Regions from separate parts of the Serratia sp. Nf2 genome, predicted to be linked through region 3. Evidence: predicted binding sites of a transcription regulator. Region 3 holds the regulator's gene; each other region holds the start of a gene.
What was found. Region 3 encodes Fur, which represses iron uptake genes when iron is present. Its sites were predicted from a motif close to ATAATAATGAGAACNACTATCAA; they were not measured.
Positions count from the first base shown of each region.

Region 1 (3,281 bases), on a different contig from region 3:
TCACCTGGCCCGGCAGCAGCGCCTTCGGCGTGTTGGCCTTCAGGTAGGTCTCGAGATCGGTCTGTTTCTCCGACGGCAGCGTCATGTAGCCCGGCAGGCTCTGCGACAGCAGGCCGAGATCGGTCAGACCCTGGATGTTGGAGTGGCCGCGCAGCGCGTTGACGCCGCCGCCCGCCATGCCCATGTTGCCGAGCAGCAGCTGGATCATCGCCATGGTGCGGATGTTCTGCGCGCCGACCGAGTGCTGAGTCCAGCCCAGGGCGTACAGGAACGAAGCGGTTTTATCCGCGACGCAGGTTTCGGCGATGTATTCGCACACCTTGAGGAAATCGTCCTTCGGCGTGCCGCAGATGTTGGTCACCACGTCAGGCGTGTAGCGGCTCACGTGCTGCTTCAGCATGTTCCACACGCAGCGCGGATCCTGCAGCGTGACGTCGCGCTTGGCGAAGCCGTTCTCGTCGAACTGGTAATTCCAGGTGGTTTTGTCGTACTTGCGGTTTTCCGCGTCGTAGCCGCTGAACAAGCCGTCTTCGAAGGCAAAATCTTCCCGCACCAGCAGGCTGGCGTTGGTGTAGGCCTCGACGTATTCGCGGTTGAACTTGTTGTTGGTCATCAGATACAGCAACACGCCCGACAGGAAAGCGATGTCGGTCCCGGAGCGGATCGGCGTGTAGAAGTCCGCCACCGATGCGGTTCGGGTAAAGCGCGGATCGATCACGATCAGCTTGGCATTGTTGTGTATTTTGGCTTCCATCGCCCAGCGGAACCCCACCGGATGCGCTTCCGCCGCATTACCGCCCATGACGATAATCAAATTCGCGTTCTTGATATCAACCCAGTGGTTGGTCATCGCACCGCGACCAAATGTTGGAGCAAGACTTGCTACCGTTGGTCCGTGTCAGACACGCGCCTGGTTGTCTACGGCAAGCATGCCGAGAGCGCGACTAAATTTTTGCGACAGAAAACCGGTTTCGTTGCTGGCGGCCGAGGCGCACAGCATGCCGGTGGTCAGCCAACGGTTGACGGTAACGCCCTGATCGTTGGTTTTGATGAAGTTGGCGTCGCGGTCTTCTTTCACCAGCTTGGCGATGCGGGTGAAGGCGTCGTCCCAGCTGATGCGTTGCCATTTGTCCGACCCTGGTGCCCGGTATTCCGGGTACTTGAGGCGGCTTTCGCTGTGGATGAAGTCAACCAGACCGGCGCCTTTCGGGCAAAGCGCGCCGCGGTTTACCGGATGATCCGGGTCCCCTTCGATATGGAAAATGCTTTCTTTGGCGTTCTTGGCGCCATCACCAAGGCTGTACATCAACAGCCCACAGCCGACGGAACAATACGTACAGGTATTACGGGTCTCGCGGGCGCGCAGCAGTTTGTACTGCCGGGTTTCCGCCAACGCCACGTCGGGGGCAAAGCCCAGCGCGGCCACCGTCGTTCCTGCCATACCGCCAGCGCAGATCTTAAAGAACTGCCTTCTGCTGACCTGCATGGGGGTCTCCTTTACTCTCGATTGTCACATTGTTCAAATGCGCCTGCCCGCTAGCGCGGCAAACGCGAATGTCACTGTTGTTATGCTTGCTACGAACGCCGGCCATATTACCACAGCGTGCTTGTGGTTGTTACACACTCGTGCTCATTCAGTGAACGCATTGGCACATTTCGATACATTTCGGCGTTGGCGCTCCCTACAGTATAGAGAGTAACCCACGCGCCGGATCGACGGCTTGACACGGCCCCCCGCCGCCCTCTTCTATCAGTATGTTAGCGCAGCGACCCGCTCATTAACCACACAGTTCACAGGGCATTGATAATCATTTTCAATATCATTTAATTAACTATAATGATCCGACTGCTTACGCGGTGCTCGCCCTTTGCGCCGCCCATACACCACTGGAGATGATGATTATGAGTTATTCACTGCCATCCCTGCCGTACGCTTACGACGCACTGGAACCGCATTTCGACAAGCAGACGATGGAAATCCATCACACCAAACACCACCAGACCTACGTCAACAACGCCAACACCGTGCTGGAAGCCTACCCTGAGCTGGCCAAATACAGCGTTGAAGAGCTGATCCAGGATCTGGATAAAGTGCCTGCCGACAAACGCACCTTCATGCGCAACAACGCCGGCGGCCACGCCAACCACAGCTTCTTCTGGAAAAACCTGAAAACCGGCACCACGCTGGGCGGCGATCTGAAAGCGGCCATCGAGCGCGATTTCGGCAGCGTTGAGAAATTCCAGGAAGAGTTCGAGAAAGCCGCAGCCACCCGCTTCGGTTCCGGTTGGGCCTGGCTGGTGCTGAAAGACGGTAAACTGGCCGTGGTGTCTACCGCTAACCAGGACAGCCCGCTGATGGGCGAAGCCGTTGCCGGTGCTTCCGGTTTCCCAATCATCGGCCTGGACGTGTGGGAACACGCTTACTACCTGAAATATCAGAACAAACGTCCTGACTACATCAAGGCGTTCTGGAACGTGGTCAACTGGGACGAAGCCGCCGCACGCTTCGCCGCGAAGAAGTAATTCGCCCCCGTTGATGAAGATGCCCGCCACCGGCGGGTATTTTTTTGCCTGAAATCCGCTAAAGTTTGACCACTTCTTGCCGATGGTTTGTTCAATTGACGTTCGCCCGGAGAAGGAAAAACGCTATGGCGGCATTGCAAGCATTGGCAGGAAAGTTCACTCATCTCACCGTAGGTAAAAAGCTCGGTCTCGGCTTCGCGTTGTTGCTGCTGTTGGCGGTGGTCATCGCCGGCACCGGGGCGCAATATCTGCACATCATCGAATCCCGCGCCGATCGCATCGACTTCAGCAACCGGCTGAACGAGGAGATCAACCAGGCCAAATACAACCGCGCCATGTACGGCCAGACCTACCGGCCGGAGTACATTCAGAACAACCGCGCCAATATTGAGAACGCCGTCAAACTGATAGACCAGGGGCAGGCGCTGGACTGGGACGCCCAAAGCCGCAAGGATCTGCAGCGTCTGGTGACGCTGATCGGGGAATATCAACAGCAGCAAAAAGTCTTTGAGCAGGCGGTCACGGCGAAAGACGCGGTGCGCCAGAGCTGGAACATGTCGGAAGTGCAGGCCAGCCTGAGCCAGGTGGAACGCCAACTGACCAACGGCGATCTGCAGCTGGCCTTTATCCAACTGAACCAGAAGCTGACCCAGGTGCGCTACGGCGCGCGCGGCCTGCTGCTGAGCCTGAACAAGGAAACCGAAGCCCCGCTGATGGCGGCCATCGACGACGCCCGCGACGCGGCCAACGCGCTGAGC
Region 1 is NZ_PYTW01000007.1:206,466-209,746, forward strand. It holds gene fdnG (formate dehydrogenase-N subunit alpha) at 1-1,486, opposite strand, end outside; gene sodA (superoxide dismutase [Mn]) at 1,903-2,523, shown strand; gene C9411_RS16875 (methyl-accepting chemotaxis protein) at 2,649-3,281, shown strand, end outside.
Region 1: a site for Fur is predicted at 1,802-1,824, ahead of sodA (superoxide dismutase [Mn]). Genes of this name have one in related genera too.

Region 2 (3,281 bases), on a different contig from region 3:
CGACCGGCAAAATGTCTTGCCAATGCTGTTCCAGCCATTCGGCGCACGCGGTGTGCGCCGCCGGGCCGAAGACGATCGTCCAATCGGACGGAATGGCGCGGAAATCCGGCCACAAACTGTATTGTTGTTGTACGTTGCGCAGCACCAGGCTGCGCTGCTGTGGATCATCGAACGGATTCAGGCTTTCCATCATGTGTTCCTCGTGCCGTCGCCGATGCCGGGTAAGCGGTGGCGAAAGCGGAGGCCCAGACCGCCTGCAGCCCGTCGGTCAGGCCACTGCGCCAGCACAGCGCGTCGTGCCCGCCTTCCACCACCCGGTAGTGCACCCGATGGCCGGCGTCGCTCAGGCGCGCCGCCATTTCGCCGCTGACCCGGTGCACCAGCTTTTCCTGCGAACCGGCTTCCATAAATACCTTCAGCGCGCCGTGGTTGCCCAAGCCGTGCCGTTCTACCTGCTGCATCAGCCAGCAGGCGTCGTCGGGAATGCTCGGCAGCTGCAGCATGTCGCGCCGCGGCCACCAATAGGAACCGGACTGGGTGATCACCGCGCCGAAACGCTGCGGCCAGCGCAGCCCGGCATACAGGGAGGCCAGACCGCCAAAGCTTTGCCCCGCCACCACCGTATCGGCCGGTTTGTCGCTGTGCGGCGCCCAGTCGGCCAGCTGCGGCATCAGTTCTTCCTGCACCGCCAGCCAGAAATCGTCCTTGCAGGTTAATTCTCGCGCCCGGTGCGGCAGATCGATGATGTCGATCAGCACATACACCGCTTCCGGCAACGCCCCCTCGCGGGTCAGTTGCATCAGCGGCTCCCAGACCGGCATCTGCTTCGCCCAGAACTGGCCGTCGAGCAGGATAGCCAACGGACGCTCGGCCGGCTTGCTGTCGCCTGTCGTGTAGATCCAGACATCGCGGCTGTTGCCCAGGCGTTCGCTCTGCCAGGTATGGCGCTGCAAACGCGCCGGCAACGGCGGCGTGCAGCGCCCGCTGGCGATCTCGTACTCGTCGAACGAGCGCCATACCGGCTGCGGCGGCGCATCCGGCATGTGCAGGCCGGAGACGCTGTGGCCGCTGGCGCTTTGCCAGGAGCGATACGGGTTGAGCAAATCGGGGGTGGCGCTGGCGAACACCTGATGCCACCAGTGGCGCAGGTTGTGCATGTTGGCGTGCGCATCGTCGCCGCTGAACGCCGGCGGCCGCTCGTCAAAGCAGGGGATAAAGCAGTAGCTGCCGCGCCAGGCGCCGCTCAGCTCGGTCTGCCAGTACCACACGTCGGTGCCGGCCAAACGCTGCAGGCTTTGCGGCGGATTCGGCTGATGATGGTCGGTCAGGCAGTTAATGTTGATCCACACGCGACGGTAGGCGGAGGTCAATTCGCATCCCTGAGGATCGCGCCAGAAAAAGGTGGTTCGCCAGCGGCCGTTACCCGCCGGTTCTACCCATGGCGTACCGCGCCGTGCCACCGTCAACCACCACCCTGGACTGCCCGCATTGCTGCTGGCCAATAATCTGCTGCTTTCTGACTGTAGTTCTGTATTCACAACGCCTACCCATTTTGTAGTTGGCGGCACCGGGAACGTCGACTTTTCCCTATCGCCGGCCACCGCCCGAACGCACTGTACGCCAAATACTATTGATAATAATTTGCATTTGCAATAGTGTGTAAGGCTTGGAGATCGTGCTGGTATTGCGCGCAACGGACAGGGATCGGGGATATATCAATGGCATCCCTTGCCGCAGCCGATTTTCTATTTCCGACTACACAAAAACTACAACCGCCCTTCCCCCCGTTCGGCGAGGGATGGCAGCAAGGTAGGACACTCAAATGAAAAGCAAGCTATCACGTTATTCTTTAGCCACTCTTATCGGCTTGGGATTGGGCGCGTCCGCGTTCGCCAACGCCGCACAGCAGACCGACACCCCCACCACGGAAGAAAACAGCGGCGCAGTGGATAAAAAACCGCGCGGCGAAGACACCATCGTGGTGACCGCCGCCCGGCAGAACCTGCAGGCACCGGGGGTGTCCACCATCACCGCCGACGAGATCCAAAAACGCCCGCCGGCGCGCGACATCAGCGAACTGATCCGCACCATGCCCGGGGTTAACCTGACCGGCAACTCCACCAGCGGCCAGCGTGGCAACAACCGCCAGATCGATATCCGCGGCATGGGCCCGGAAAACACCCTGATTCTGATCGACGGCAAGCCGGCCTCCAGCCGCAACTCGGTGCGCCAGGGCTGGCGCGGCGAGCGCGACTCGCGCGGCGATACCGCCTGGGTGCCGCCGGAAATGATCGAGCGCATCGAAGTGCTGCGCGGCCCTGCCGCAGCGCGCTACGGCAACGGCGCCGCGGGCGGCGTGGTCAACATCATCACCAAGAAGGCCGGCGATGCGCTGCACGGCTCGCTGAACGGCTACTTCAACGTGCCGCAGCACAAGCAGGAGGGTGCCACCAAGCGCACCGACTTCAGCCTGTCCGGCCCGCTGAGCGATTCCCTGAGCTTCCGCCTGTTCGGCGGCTACAGCAAAACGCAGGCCGATGCCTGGGACATTAACGAATCACACAAGTCCGAACGCGTCGGCGCCTACGCCAACAGCGTCCCGGCCGGGCGCGAAGGGGTAGTCGATAAAAACATCGACGCCTTGCTGCACTGGGACTTCGCCCATCTGCAGTCGCTGGAGTTCGAGTACGCTTACGGCCGCCAGGGCAACCTGTACGCCGGCGATACCCAGAACACCAACACCAACGCCCTGGTGCAGAGCAACTACGGCGAAGAGACCAACCGCATCTACCGTGAAACCTTCGGCCTGACCCACCGCGGCGCCTGGGACAACGGCGTGAGCACCAACAACTACGTTCAGTTTGAACGCACCCGCAACACCCGCCTGAACGAAGGGCTGGCCGGCGGCACCGAAGGCATCTTCGACACCAAAAACACCGGGTTCGGCACCACCAAACTGGACGACTTCCTGGCGCACAGCGAAGTCAGCGTGCCGTTTGAACTGGGCGTCGCCCAGACCGCCACGCTGGGTACCGAGTGGACCCAGCAGCGGATGAAAGACGGCACGTCCACCAGCCAAACGCTGATGGGCGGCACCATTCCCGGCATGACTACCGGTACGCGCAGCCCTTACGCTTCCGCGCATATCTTCTCGCTGTTCGCCGAAGACAATATCGAGCTGACCGACACCACCATGCTGACGCCGGGCCTGCGTTACGATCTGCATTCCGAATCCGGCAACAACTGGAGCCCGGCGCTAAACCTGTCGCAGGAACTGGGCG
Region 2 is NZ_PYTW01000002.1:20,740-24,020, reverse strand. It holds gene C9411_RS05125 (MbtH family protein) at 1-190, opposite strand, end outside; gene fes (enterochelin esterase) at 165-1,538, opposite strand; gene C9411_RS05115 (TonB-dependent siderophore receptor) at 1,823-3,281, shown strand, end outside.
Region 2: a site for Fur is predicted at 1,625-1,647, ahead of fes (enterochelin esterase). Genes of this name have one in related genera too.

Region 3 (3,281 bases):
GTGGTCTCGATGGAAGCGCGCTATAAAAAGCTGCATGCCGCCGGGAAAGAGCAGGAGGCCAACGAATTCCGCCTGGTGGATCCGACCGATACCTCCAACACCACCTCCGTGCAGTTCTTTAACCGCCAGAGCTACCTGAACCCGTGCCTGGATTCTTCCCAGCGTTTTGTCGACAAGGTGATCGGCGAGATCGCCCAGATGCATAAAGAGGCCGGCCAGCCGATCAAGACCTGGCACTTCGGCGGCGACGAAGCGAAAAACATTCGCCTGGGCGCCGGCTACACCGACAAGGCGAAACCGGAGCCGGGCAAAGGCATCATCGATCAGAGCAACGAAGACAAGCCGTGGGCCAAGTCGCAGGTGTGCCAGACGATGATCAAAGAAGGCAAGGTGGCCGACATGGAGCATCTGCCGAGCTACTTCGGCCAAGAGGTCAGCAAGCTGGTGAAGGCGCATGGCATCGACAGAATGCAGGCCTGGCAGGATGGCCTGAAAGACGCCGAGAACGCGAAGGCGTTCGCCACCTCGCGCGTGGGCGTCAACTTCTGGGATACCCTGTACTGGGGCGGTTTCGATAGCGTCAACGACTGGGCCAACAAAGGGTATGAAGTGGTGGTTTCCAACCCGGACTACGTCTATATGGACTTCCCTTACGAGGTGAACCCGGACGAGCGCGGTTACTACTGGGGCACCCGCTTCAGCGACGAGCGCAAGGTGTTCAGCTTCGCGCCGGACAACATGCCGCAGAACGCGGAAACTTCGGTCGACCGCGACGGCAACCACTTCAGCGCCAAGAGCGACAAGCCGTGGCCGGGCGCCTACGGGCTGTCCGCTCAGCTGTGGAGCGAAACCCAGCGCACCGATCCGCAGATGGAATACATGATCTTCCCACGCGCGCTGTCGGTGGCAGAACGCGCCTGGCACCGCGCCGGTTGGGAACAGGACTACCGCGCAGGCCGCGAATACAAAGGCGGGGAAACCCACTTTGTCGATACCAAGATGCTGGAGAAAGACTGGCTGCGCTTCGCCAATATCCTGGGTCAGCGTGAACTGGCCAAGCTGGATAAGGGCGGCGTCGCTTACCGTCTGCCGGTGCCGGGCGCACGCGTAGCGGGCGGCAAGCTGGAGGCGAATATCGCGCTGCCGGGATTGGGCATCGAGTACTCCACCGACGGCGGCAAGCAGTGGCAGCGCTATGACGCCAAGGCCAAGCCGGCGGTCTCGGGTGACGTTCAGGTGCGGTCGGTCAGCCCGGACGGCAAACGCTACAGCCGCGCCGAAAAGGTCTAAGCCCGGTGCAACGGCCTGCTGTCCTGGCGGCGGCCGTATAACGAAGGGGGAATGCGTTCGCCCGCGCGTGTCGGCGTAGGGCGGACGTTGTAGTGAGAGGAGTACGTGGAGTCGCTGTGCCGCTGCAATTGTGATATTTCATGACATGATTTTCCCCCGGCTTGTCCGGGGATTTTTTTGCCCGTTGCACGGAGGGCATAAAAAAACCGCCTCGGTGTGAGGCGGTTTTTCATAGCCGGTCAGGCTTATTTCTTGTCGTGCAGCGTTTCGTCTTCGCGGCAGTCACCGGTTTCACAGTGGCCGTACAGGTACAGGCTGTGGTTAGTGAGCTTGATGCCGTGCTGCTTGGCGATATCACGCTGGCGCACTTCGATGGATTCGTCGCTGAATTCGATCACTTTGCCGCAGTCCAGGCAAATCAGGTGATCGTGGTGATGTTGTTGGGTCAGCTCGAACACGGACTTGCCGCCTTCGAAATTGTGACGTGTCACAATGCCCGCATCGTCAAACTGGTTCAGTACGCGATAAACCGTTGCCAGCCCGATCTCTTCGCCCATATCAATCAGTTTTTTGTACAAATCTTCCGCACTGACGTGATGGCATTCCGGATTTTGCAGTACTTCCAGGATTTTGAGTCGCGGAAGCGTGACTTTTAAGCCGGCCTTCTTCAATGCGATGTTGTTGTCGGTCATGCGAATTCAGTCCTGTTACTATGCTAATCAAGTTGAGGCGTACTCGCCTGTGGCATCGGTCGGCACAAAGAGTTAATGCGTCTCATTATAGAACCGGTTGTACTAAATGGAAACCGCCGGTTGTTAACAAAGATATAATTGCACTATTGCATGTTTTGCATGCAACGCCTTGATGGATGGGATAAACCGATATCTCAGTCTACCGTGACGGGGTGGGAAGTTACAAATCTGTAGCTTCTATCGCAGCAATCCCTGCTGCCGATGACGGCCCTGTGGGCACACTATGCACTTTACAGGGCCTTTGTTCAACCTTTCGCCAGTGCCGGGGCTTAGCCGACGATATCGGCCAGGCTCAGCTCTTCGACGATCTGTTTGACCCAGGCGTCGACGCGCTCGTTGGTCAGCTCCGGCTGACGGTCTTCGTCGATCGCCAGACCGATGAAGTGGTCGTCGTCCGCCAGGCCCTTGGAGGCCTCGAAGTGATAGCCTTTGGTCGGCCAGTGGCCCACGATGGCCGCGCCGCGCGGTTCGATAATGTCGCGGATGGTGCCCATCGCGTCACAGAAGTATTCCGCGTAGTCTTCCTGATCGCCGCAGCCGAACAGCGCCACCAGTTTGCCGTTGAAGTCGACTTCTTCCAGCGTCGGGAAGAAATCATCCCAGTCACACTGCGCTTCACCGTAGTACCAGGTCGGGATACCCAGCAGCAGGATATCGAACCCTTCCAGGTCTTCTTTGCTGCTTTTAGCGATGTCATGCACTTCAGAGACGTCGTCGCCAAACTGTTTCTGGAGAATTTTCTGGATCATTTTGGCAATGTTTTCGGTATTGCCAGTGTCGCTGCCAAAGAAAATGCCTACAGTAGCCATATCGCGTATAACCTTTAAATTCAAGTAATTGCATTACTCGACGCCGGCACTGACGCCGCTGACGCCGATTAAAATGATGCCATGGCAAGAGCCTTTCGCCTCCGGGGCGGGCGCCGACAGGCGCAGTCTCTTACCGGTAAATGCGTATCATGCCAGAAAGTGGCGCCGGGGTTTTATCGCATTTATGCGATGCCGGAGAATGAAGAAAAGCGTGGTCGATCCGGCGTTGTCCTTAACGCCGCGCCGCGCGTGCGGCCGAAGAGATCAATGTTCCGGCTGTTCTTCCGCCAGTTGTGCCAACAGCATCTGCTCGATGAGTTCGCTGCGGCTGATGTTGCGCTGTTCCGCCAGTTTGTTCAGGGCGTCCACCGCATCCGCGTTGATTTTCAGCTCTACGCGCCGCAATCCACGCACTTTATCGCGCCGTAAC
Region 3 is NZ_PYTW01000005.1:319,576-322,856, forward strand. It holds gene C9411_RS13890 (beta-N-acetylhexosaminidase) at 1-1,290, shown strand, start outside; gene fur (ferric iron uptake transcriptional regulator) at 1,536-1,982, opposite strand; gene fldA (flavodoxin FldA) at 2,312-2,851, opposite strand; gene ybfE (LexA regulated protein) at 3,116-3,281, opposite strand, start outside.